2 regions of the Herbaspirillum sp. 1173 genome follow, and region 1 is predicted to be linked to the other one. Evidence: predicted binding sites of a transcription regulator. Region 1 holds the regulator's gene; the other holds the start of a gene.

Region 1 (5,048 bases):
CAGGTCAGCGCGCTTGGCTTCGAATTCAGCGATGGCTGCATCGGTAGCGCGGCGGGCCTTGCGTTGGGGGATCAGGAAGTTGCGTGCGAAACCGTCCTTGACGCGCACGACATCACCCAGACCGCCGAGATTCACGATTTTTTCCAACAGAATGACTTGCATGTTTTTCTCCTATTTCTCGACGCTGATTAGGCGTTGTGCAGATCGGTGTACGGCAGCAGAGCCAGGTAACGCGCGCGCTTGATGGCGGTGTCAACTTGACGCTGGTAGTGGGCCTTGGTACCGGTCAGGCGTGCCGGCATGATCTTGCCGTTTTCCTGGACGAAGTCCTTCAGGGTGTCCACGTCCTTGTAATCGACCTGTTCAACGCCAGCGGCGGTGAAACGGCAGAATTTCTTGCGCTTGAACAGCGGGTTTTGCTGTTGGCGCTTGTTTTTCAGCTTGCTTTTATCGAACTTTTTACCGAATGCCATGGTTGGCTCCTGTATCTAAAAATTGGGTAAGGTCTGTTTGGCTACCTTGCGCCGCTCAATCCGGCGCGACCGGGCCAAAATCAACGATATGAAACACGACGCTCTTGCTGTTGCGATTCCTGCGGGCCAAAAAGCCGGTGAACCGGAAGACTTCACCCAGTGCCGCCCTGTTGAGCGCACCGGAGATTTCCCCCGCTGCCAGCGCCGCGATCTCGAATTCGACCTGACGCTTCATGCCAGCCTCCGTCTGCTCCGACTGATGCTGCAACCTGGCAGTGACAATCGGGATACCGGCCGGCGTATAACGTAGGACATCACGTTCTGCCAGGCTGGCGATGACTTGAAACTGGTTCACTCTCCGCGATGTTCGCAGCGCTTAAGCTGCCGGAGCTTCGGTACGGCTCTTGGCCGCGTCTTCCTTCTGCACTGCCTTCAGGATGGGGGAAGGACCGGTTTCGGCCTTCTTCATCTTGACGGTCAGGTGGCGCAGGACGGCGTCGTTGAACTTGAAGCCGGTTTCGATTTCAGCCAGCGTTTCGCTGTCGACTTCGATGTTCAGGCAGACGTAGTGAGCCTTGGCCAGCTTCTGGATCTGGTAAGCCAGTTGGCGACGGCCCCAATCTTCGACACGGTGGACCTTGCCGCCGCGGGTGGTGACGATGCCCTTGTAACGCTCGATCATCGCCGGCACTTGCTCGCTTTGGTCCGGGTGGACGATAAATACGATTTCATAATGACGCATGTAGACTCCTTATGGACTTATTGAAGACGCCCACCCCGGCGTCAAGACGGGTGTGGGAAGAGGAAAACCCGAGATCATACTAGGTTTCCGTCCTGACAGCAATGCCAGCGTCACGCCACTGCGGCCGCAGGGCCACAACGCGGACCCTGCACATCGCCGCCAGCGGCTCAGAACCAGATTCTTCAGTTGCGGCGCGCTCTATATAAATGAGAAAGCTTGCCTTTTCCGCCCCGGAATATGCATGTTGCCGTTGACACAAGGATTGCACCTGTATAAAAATACAGACTGTTCATCCAGACAGCCTTCCCTCCGAGAAAGGCCACCCTCATGCTCAAACTGACTGCGCGCCAGGAACAGATCCTGAACCTGATCAAGAACGCCATCGAGAACACCGGCTTCCCTCCCACGCGTGCAGAGATCGCTGCCGAGTTGGGCTTCCGTTCCGCCAACGCCGCCGAAGAGCATCTGCAGGCCCTGGCCCGCAAGGGCGCCATCGAGATTTCCCCCGGCACCTCGCGCGGCATCCGCTTGCGCGAATCAGGTACCACAGGCATCAGCACTGCACGCCAGATGGCCCTGCCCCATCCCGCCCTGATGCAGCTGAGCCTGCCGCTGATCGGGCGCGTGGCGGCGGGCTCCCCCATCCTGGCCCAGGAACACGTGGAAAAGACTTACCAGGTCGACCCGGCCATGTTCCGGGCCAAGCCCGACTACCTGCTCAAGGTGCGCGGCATGTCCATGCGCGACGCCGGCATCCTGGACGGCGACCTGCTGGCCGTGCGGCGCGCCGACCAGGCGCGCAATGGCCAGATCGTGGTGGCCCGCCTGGCTGACGAGGTCACGGTCAAGCGCTACCAGAAGAGCGGCAGCGTCATCACCCTGTTCCCCGAGAATCCGGAATTCGAGCCCATCATCGTCAAGCCGGAAGACGACCAGTTTGCACTCGAAGGACTGGCCGTGGGATTGCTGCGCAGCTGGAACTGAATTCGGAGCGGCGCGCAGGCCCGACCGCCGGAAAGACGCTGCCAGCGGCGACTGATCGCTTGTTTATGCATGAACCTCCGCTTAAAACGGAGGTTTTTTGCTTTCTATTTAGCTCTTCACCTGTGACCGGTTACGCATATCATCCTTGCTGGACAGCTATGCCCGGCGCAATGGATGCGCCCAACCAAGAGGACCCTTTTCGATGTCGACGCGCAAGAGCAGCAACAAGCACGGCAAACATATTCCGGCCCCAGCGGCCGCCAAGTCCAACCTGCAGGATCTGCTGGACGTTCGCAAATGTCTGGACCTGCTCGACAATCGCAAGACCGAGGAAGCCAAGGCGATCTGTACAGCCGTATTGGCCCGCGCCCCCAATCTGGTGTTTGCCAACCACGCACGCGGACTGATCGCCATGCAGGAAGGCCAGTTCGCGCAAGCCGAGCAATACCTGCGCAAGGCCATCGAGGCCGATCCGAACAACGCCGAATACCTCAGCAACCTGGCCGGTACGGTGCTGAGCCAGGATCGCATCGACGAGTCCATCGCCATCTACGAGCGCGCCATCGCCATCGACAAGGAAAACCGGGCGGCACGCATCGGCCTGGCCAATGCCCTGCACGAAAAGAACGATCCGGAAGCCTCGATCAAATACTTCGAGGATGCGGCCCGGCGTGAACCCAACGCACCGGGCCCGCTGTCGCACCTGGGCCGCGCCCTGATCGACGCACGGCGCTTTGACGAGGCGGTCGCCACGATTCTGAAGTCGCTCGAATACCAGATCAATTTCGCTCCCTCCCACACCGCCCTGGGCGAAGCCTTTCATGCCATGGAGATGTACAAGGAGGCCGTAGAGTCCCACAAGACCGCCATCCTGCTCGATCCCCAGGACACCTACGCCCACAACAAGATCGCCGATAGTTATCTGAAAATCAACAAGATCGAAGAAGCCCACGAACACCTGCTGCGCGTCATCGAGATCGCACCCAAGGATCCGAATGGCTACGTCAAGCTCGGTTCAAGCTACTTCAACACGGGCGACCGCTTCGACGATGCCATGCGCATGTTCAAGCAGGCCCTGGCGCTGGACCCCAAGCACGCCCTCACCTACAACAACATCGGCGCGATCCAGCACGATCATGGCGATTATGACGATGCGCTTGGCAATTTCCGCACGGCATTGGCGCTGCGGCCGAATTACCCGACCGCCAAGCACAACCTGGCACTGACCCTGTTGCTGCGCGGACAGTTCGAGGAAGGCTGGGAGTGCCACGAGAGCCGCCTCACCACCAAGGAACGCGCCCACGTCTACCGCCTGATCCACAAGCTGTTCGAGGTCATTCCGAAATGGGATGGCAAGTCCTCGCTGGCGGGCAAGCGCATCCTGCTGATGCACGAGCAAGGCTTTGGCGACAGCATCCAGTTCCTGCGCTATGCCCGCTTGCTCATGGAGCAAGGTGCCAGCGTGGCGCTGCATGTGAAGAATCCTCTGTACCGCCTGTTCCAATCCTTCACACCAGCAGTGACACTGGTGCGCGAAAGCGATCCCCTGCCACCCTGCGACTGCGCCTATGTGCTCATGAGCCTGCCCTATGCCCTGCGCACCCATAGCGTCGAGGATATCCCGCGCTATGCGGAAGGCTATCTGTCTGCCGATGCGTCGCTGGCGGCGCACTGGAAGCAGAAGATTTCCACCTTGACACGATCAGCGGACAATCTGCGCGTCGGCATCGTCTGGGGCGGCAATCCGGAGCATGGCAATGACCGCCATCGTTCGATTCCACTGGACAAATTCAAGCAATTGTTTGAAGTCCCCAAGATGGAATTCTACTCATTGCAAAAAGGCAAGCCTGCCGACGGCCTGAAGGAGTTGCCAGCCGATTGGCCCGTCTTTGACCTGGGCAATGAGTGCCAGGACTTCGCCGATACCGCTGCCGCCATCAGCAATCTTGACCTGGTTATCTGCGTGGATACTTCGGTGGCCCATCTGGCCGGAGCACTAGGCCACCCCACCTGGGTACTGCTGCCGCATGTACCCGACTGGCGGTGGCTCAACGACCGCGATGATTCCCCGTGGTATCCCGGCATGCGCCTGTTCCGCCAGCCGGCAGTCAGCGATTGGGACTCGGTCCTGAAAAAGGTTGGCGAAGAATTAACGCTGCTGCAACATAAGAAAGCCCAAGGCTGAGCTGGCTAGGAGCGCCCAGCCATTGCAGGAAACCGCCCTTCCCGGGCGGTTTTTGCTTTTCGGAACATTTTTCTTGGCCGCAACAGCAATTTTCCTAAAGTTTTTGGAATTGCCGTCGAAAAAGGATTTGCTTGGAGTTTCAAAGCACGCAGTTTTAGTTCGGAAAGCCTTGAAAAAGATTTTTTGCAAAAGCCCTAAACTTTTTCCAAGACTGCCCGATAAAGCAATCAACAGAGGTTGAAACGCCTGGGGCTCATGGGTAGAAGACCAACGTTAGGCACTGAAACTCGGATCATCGGTCTCAAATCTTAGGAGAATTAACATGGCAGCAGTCATTAATACCAATATTCCGTCGCTCAATACGCAACGGAACCTGAATTCCTCGCAGTCGTCGCTCAATACCTCGATCCAACGTCTGTCGTCCGGCCTGCGCGTCAACAGCGCCAAGGACGACGCCGCCGGCCTGGCCATCGCCGACCGCATGAACTCCCAGGTCAAGGGCCTGGCAGTTGCACAACGTAACGCCAACGACGGTATCTCGATGGCGCAAACCGCTGAAGGCGCTCTGTCGACCGTCGGCGACAACCTGCAGCGTATGCGTGAACTGGCTGTGCAAGCAGCCAACGGCACCAACAGCGCACAAGACCGCAAGACCCTGAACGAC
Region 2 (5,048 bases), 960 kb from region 1:
CATTGAGCGACTCGGCAAACCACTGCATCTGCACTTCGTTCTGCAGCTTGCGCCAGGCCAGTTCGCCCGGTCCTTCCGGCATCCAGATGTCGACGTTGCGCCCGCTCGCGGCCGAGGGCGTGGAGGTGCGCAGCCCGGCCCAGGCGTCGGCCCGGATGAACCAGGTGCGGGCATCGCCATAGACCAGCTCATGGCCGATCTCGGTGAACAGGGGCAGGGCGGCGGCAAACAGGCGGCGCGATTCATCCTCTTCCAACTGCAGCTGGCCGATGTCGGTCAGCACCAGGTGGTCACGCGCCACGTGGATGTGGGCCGGATGCAGCACGAACCAGTGACCGGCCGCAGGCGTGTGACCCAGGCGCTGCATCAGCGCGCTGGCGGCGGCGGGGCTGGAATCCTGGGGCGCGGGCGGCAGGCCGAAGCGCCGGGCCAGCCAGTGCTCATGCGGCAGGGCGCGCGAAAACGGGTCATGCGCCAGGCGTGGCGCAGCCTTGCCACGGCCCAGCAGCATGGCCAGGGCCGGTGCCTGGCTCTGCCGCAACAGGTCGCGCGCCAGTTCAGCCGGGGGCAGGGCAAAGGGAATGAGGATGTCGAGTTGATTCATGGGGCGCTATTTTAGCGGCTGGCGCGCCGCTTGGCCCCGGTTGCCTGAACAAGGCTTCACTTCAAAGCGGGGTCAGCCATTGTTCCAGGCCTTTTTTGCACGCTGGCGCACCAGCATGCGCACGCTGTCGGGCATGGGCGTGCGCGCGCCATTGGTCTCGGCCGAGAGCCACAGGCTGTCTTCGAAGAAGGGCAGCATGCGCGGCGTGATGAAGCGGCTGCGGATGCCGTTGACGTGGCGGTCGCCCTGCGCGGTCTGCTGGGTGATGTAGAAACGCTGCGGCACCACCAGGTGCAGATACTCCTTCGCACGCGTCATGGCCACGTACAGCAGGCGCCGCTCCTCGGCGATCTCGGCCTCGCTGCCGGTGGCCAGGTCCGACGGGATGCAGCCATCGACCACATTGAGCACGTGGACCGAGCGCCATTCCTGGCCCTTGGCGGAGTGGATGGTGGAGAGCGTCAGGTAATCCTCGTCGCGGTAGGGCGGAGCGGAGAAGTCGCTGCTGGCTTCGGGCGGATCCAGCGTCAGTTCGGTCAGGAATTTCTCGCGCGAGGCATAGCCATTGGCCAGCGCGGTCAGTTGCTCGATGTCGGCAGCGCGGGCGTCGGCGTCTTCATAGCGCTGCTCCAGGTGCGGCAGATACCAGTCGCGCGCGGCCTGGATGTCGGTCGGCCAGCTGGCACTGGCGCGGCGCATCAGGTCGTAGGTGTCGGCAAAGGCCTGCCATTGCAGGGCGATACTCGCGGGTGCGCCGAAGTTCAGCAGCGCATCGGCCGGGTCGCTGGCGGCGGCCATGAGGTCCAGTACCTTCCTGGCCGTAGCGGGACCGACCCCGGGAATCAGTTGCAGCGCCCGGAAGCCCGCCATGCGCCCGCTGGGATTGTGCGCCAGGCGCAGCAGCGAGAGCAGGTCCTTGATGTGGGTGCTTTCCAGGAATTTGAGTCCGCCGAACTTCACGAAGGGGATGTTGCGCCGGACCAGCTCCAGTTCCAACGCCGCGCTGTGGGTGGCGGTACGAAACAGCACCGCCTGGGATTTCAGGGTGAGCCCTTCTTCACGATGCGCCAGGATGCGGTTGGCGACCCAGCGCGCCTGTTCGGCCTCATCCGGGATGACCACCAGTTGCGGCTTCTGTGAGGACGGCTTGTCGCTCCAGAGCTGCTTGACGTGCCGTTCCGGCGCATCGGCGATGACGGCGTTGGAGGCCTGCAGGATGGGCTGGGTGGAGCGGTAATTCTGTTCCAGCGTCAACAGCCGCGCCGGCTGGGTGAACAGCTCGGGAAAATCGAGGATGTTGCGCACCGTCGCGCCCCGGAAGGAATAGATGGACTGGGCATCGTCACCCACGGCGGTCACGCCGGCGCCATCGGGCTTCATCCGTTGCAGGATCTCGGCTTGCAGGCGGTTGGTGTCCTGGTACTCATCCACCAGCACATGATCGAAGCGTGCACCGACCGATTGCGCAATCTCGCGGTCGGAGAGCATGTCGGCCCAGAACAGCAGCAGGTCGTCGTAATCGAGCACGTGCTGTGCTTCCTTGGCCTCGACATAGCGGGTAAAAAGTTCGCCCAGCAGCCTCTCCCATTCACGGCACCAGGGGAATTGTGTCTGCAGCACGGTGCCCAGATCTTGCCGGGTATTGACCGCACGTGAATAAATCGACAGGCAAGTGCCCTTCAGCGGAAAACGCTTGTCGGTAGAGGACAGCCCCATCTCGTGGCGCAGCAGTCCGATCAGGTCTTCGGAATCGCCGCGATCCTGGATGGTGAAGTCTTCTTCCAGGCCGATGACGGCCGCGTACTCGCGCAACAGCCGCGCGCCGATGGCATGGAAGGTGCCTGACCAGGGTAGTTGCGGCGGGCTGTCGGTGGCCGCCAGCCCCAGCACCTGGCGGATCACCTGGCCCACGCGCCGGCCCATGTCGGCCGCCGCCCGGCGCGAGAAGGTCAGCAGCAGGATGCGTTGCGGGTCGGCCCCGTCTAGGATCAGCCTGGCCACCCGGTGCGCCAGGGTATTGGTCTTGCCCGAACCGGCACCGGCCACGATGAGCAGCGGCGGCTGCTGTGCTGCTGGCAAGGCGCTGCCATGCTCGACCGCCTCGCGCTGCTGTGCGTTCAGGCGCGCAAACGGGCCGCGCTCGCCGGTGGGCGGGCTGCTGGTGTCGGGGACGTCCTGGGCGAGTTCGGGTGGCATGGTGCGGGGAAATTCATATCGGCGATGGCTGGGCAAGGAGGTACTGTATATATAACCAGTCCCCGATGCAACATCAGGCACATCCACTATATGAAACATCTTGGCGCGAACCTCTGCCGTAGAAGTGAATCTACAGGCTTCACGGCAGACGACCGACGGGTCCGGCGCGAGTATGGAGCAGATGGCCAGGGATGGGCCATGACTGCAAACTGTGGCAAACTTCGCGCTTTGTCTTCGCCCGTGTTGGCGTGCGGCCAGAGGATTGCGTCCCGGAACCGGGAGGCGAGGCCACTGGCAGCACATTGTGCAGGCCCTCTCCCGGAGCAATTTTGAGTCTGATTAAAAACCTGCCGTTCGAATGGCTGGTCGGCATCCGCTACACGCGGGCCGGCAAGCGCAGCGGCCGCAACAGTTTCATTTCCTTCATTTCCCTCATTTCCATGGCCGGCATCGCGCTGGGCGTGGCTGCCCTGATCGTGGTGCTGTCGGTCATGAATGGTTTCCAGAAGGAAGTGCGTGACCGCATGCTTTCCGTGCTGGCCCACATCGAAGTCTTCGATGCCTCCGGCTCCATGAAGGACTGGCAGGCGGTGGCCAAGCAGACCTTCCAGAACCCCGAGGTACTGGGCGCTGCGCCCTATGTATCGGGCCAGGCCATGATGACGCGTGACGACAACCTGCGTGGCGTGCTGGTGCGCGGCGTGCTGCCCGAGGAAGAGCCCAAGGTCTCGGACGTGGCCAAGCAGGTCAAGCAGGGCAGTTTCGATTCCCTGAAACCCGGCGAATTCAACATCGTCATCGGCGGCGAGCTGGCGCGCGGCATGCGCGTGGGCCTGGGCGACAAGGTCACGTTGATCGTGCCGCAAGGGCAGGTGACCCCGGCCGGCGTCTTGCCGCGCCTGAAGCAATTCACGGTGACCGGGATCTTCGAAGCCGGCCATTATGAATTCGATTCGTCGCTGGCCTTCATCCAGCTGCAGGATGCCGAAACCCTGTTCCGTATGGATGCCCCCACCGGCGTGCGCCTGCGCATCCGCGACATGCTGCAGGCCCCGGAAGTGACCCAGCAGCTGGCGCGCACCCTGAGCGGCGACCTGTACCTGCGCGACTGGTCGCAGCAGAACAGCAACTGGTTCGCGGCCGTCAAGACCGAAAAGCGGATGATGTTCATCATCCTCGCGTTGATCATCGCGGTGGCGGCCTTCAATCTGGTGTCCACGCTGGTGATGACGGTCACCGACAAGCAGGCGGACATCGCCATCCTGCGCACGCTGGGGGCTTCTCCCGCCTCCATCATGAAGATTTTTGTCATCCAGGGGGCCCTGGTGGGCCTGGTTGGTACTGCCATCGGCGTCGGCCTGGGAGTGGTGGTGGCACTCAATATCGACGTGCTGGTACCGGCCATAGAGCGGGCTTTCCACGTACAGTTCCTGCCCAAGAGCATTTACGTGATTTCTGAATTGCCATCCGAACTGATCTGGTCGGACGTCTATACCATCGGCGGTCTGGCCGTGGTGCTGGCCTTCCTGGCTACCTTGTATCCGAGCTGGGCAGCGGCCCGTGTCAAACCGGCGGAGGCGCTGCGCTATGAATAACAACGATCCGATCAAGAATCGCCAGGCCGTGCTGTCGTCGCGCGGCCTGGGCAAGACCTTCACTCAGGGCAAGTATTCGGTGAAGGTATTGGGTAATGTCGATATCGACGTCTACCATGGTGAGCAAGTCGCCATCGTCGGTGCCTCGGGCTCCGGCAAGTCGACTTTGCTGCACCTGCTGGGCGGGCTCGATACGCCCAGCACCGGTACCGTCAGCCTGTTGGGCAAGGATTTCGCCAGCCTGGGCGAGAGCGAGCGCGGCACGCTGCGCAACCAGTCGCTGGGCTTTGTCTATCAGTTCCACCATCTGCTGCCGGAATTCTCGGCGCTGGACAACGTGGCCATGCCGCTGATGATTCGCCGCGTCAAGCGGGCCGAAGCGCAGGAGCAGGCGCGCGAGATGCTGGACAAGGTCGGCCTGGCGCAGCGCGTGACGCACGTGCCGGGTGAGCTTTCCGGTGGCGAGCGCCAGCGCGTGGCCCTGGCGCGCGCGCTGGTGACGCGTCCGGCCTGCGTGCTGGCCGATGAACCGACCGGCAACCTGGACCGCAGCACGGCCGACCGCACCTTCGAGCTGATGATCGAACTCTCGCGCACGCTGGGCACGGCCTTCGTGATCGTGACCCACGACATCGAACTGGCAGGCCGCTGCG

Evidence for each region. The regulator LexA, encoded in region 1, represses DNA repair genes until DNA is damaged. The targets are predictions, from matches to a motif close to ACTGTATNNNNATACAGT.
Region 2: J2X56_RS05425 (ATP-dependent helicase) is a predicted target of LexA. The motif match lies at 2,843-2,860, and genes of this name have one in related genera.

What each region holds. Positions count from the first base shown of each region.
Region 1 covers NZ_JAVDSP010000001.1:221,566-226,613, reverse strand. Annotated here, with positions in the region: gene rplI (50S ribosomal protein L9) at 1-162, opposite strand, end outside; gene rpsR (30S ribosomal protein S18) at 189-473, opposite strand; gene priB (primosomal replication protein N) at 529-828, opposite strand; gene rpsF (30S ribosomal protein S6) at 850-1,215, opposite strand; gene lexA (transcriptional repressor LexA) at 1,543-2,199, shown strand; gene J2X56_RS01095 (tetratricopeptide repeat protein) at 2,402-4,384, shown strand; gene J2X56_RS01090 (flagellin) at 4,707-5,048, shown strand, end outside.
Region 2 covers NZ_JAVDSP010000001.1:1,186,296-1,191,343, reverse strand. Annotated here, with positions in the region: gene J2X56_RS05430 (hypothetical protein) at 1-604, opposite strand, end outside; gene J2X56_RS05425 (ATP-dependent helicase) at 677-2,800, opposite strand; gene J2X56_RS05420 (lipoprotein-releasing ABC transporter permease subunit) at 3,130-4,395, shown strand; gene lolD (lipoprotein-releasing ABC transporter ATP-binding protein LolD) at 4,388-5,048, shown strand, end outside.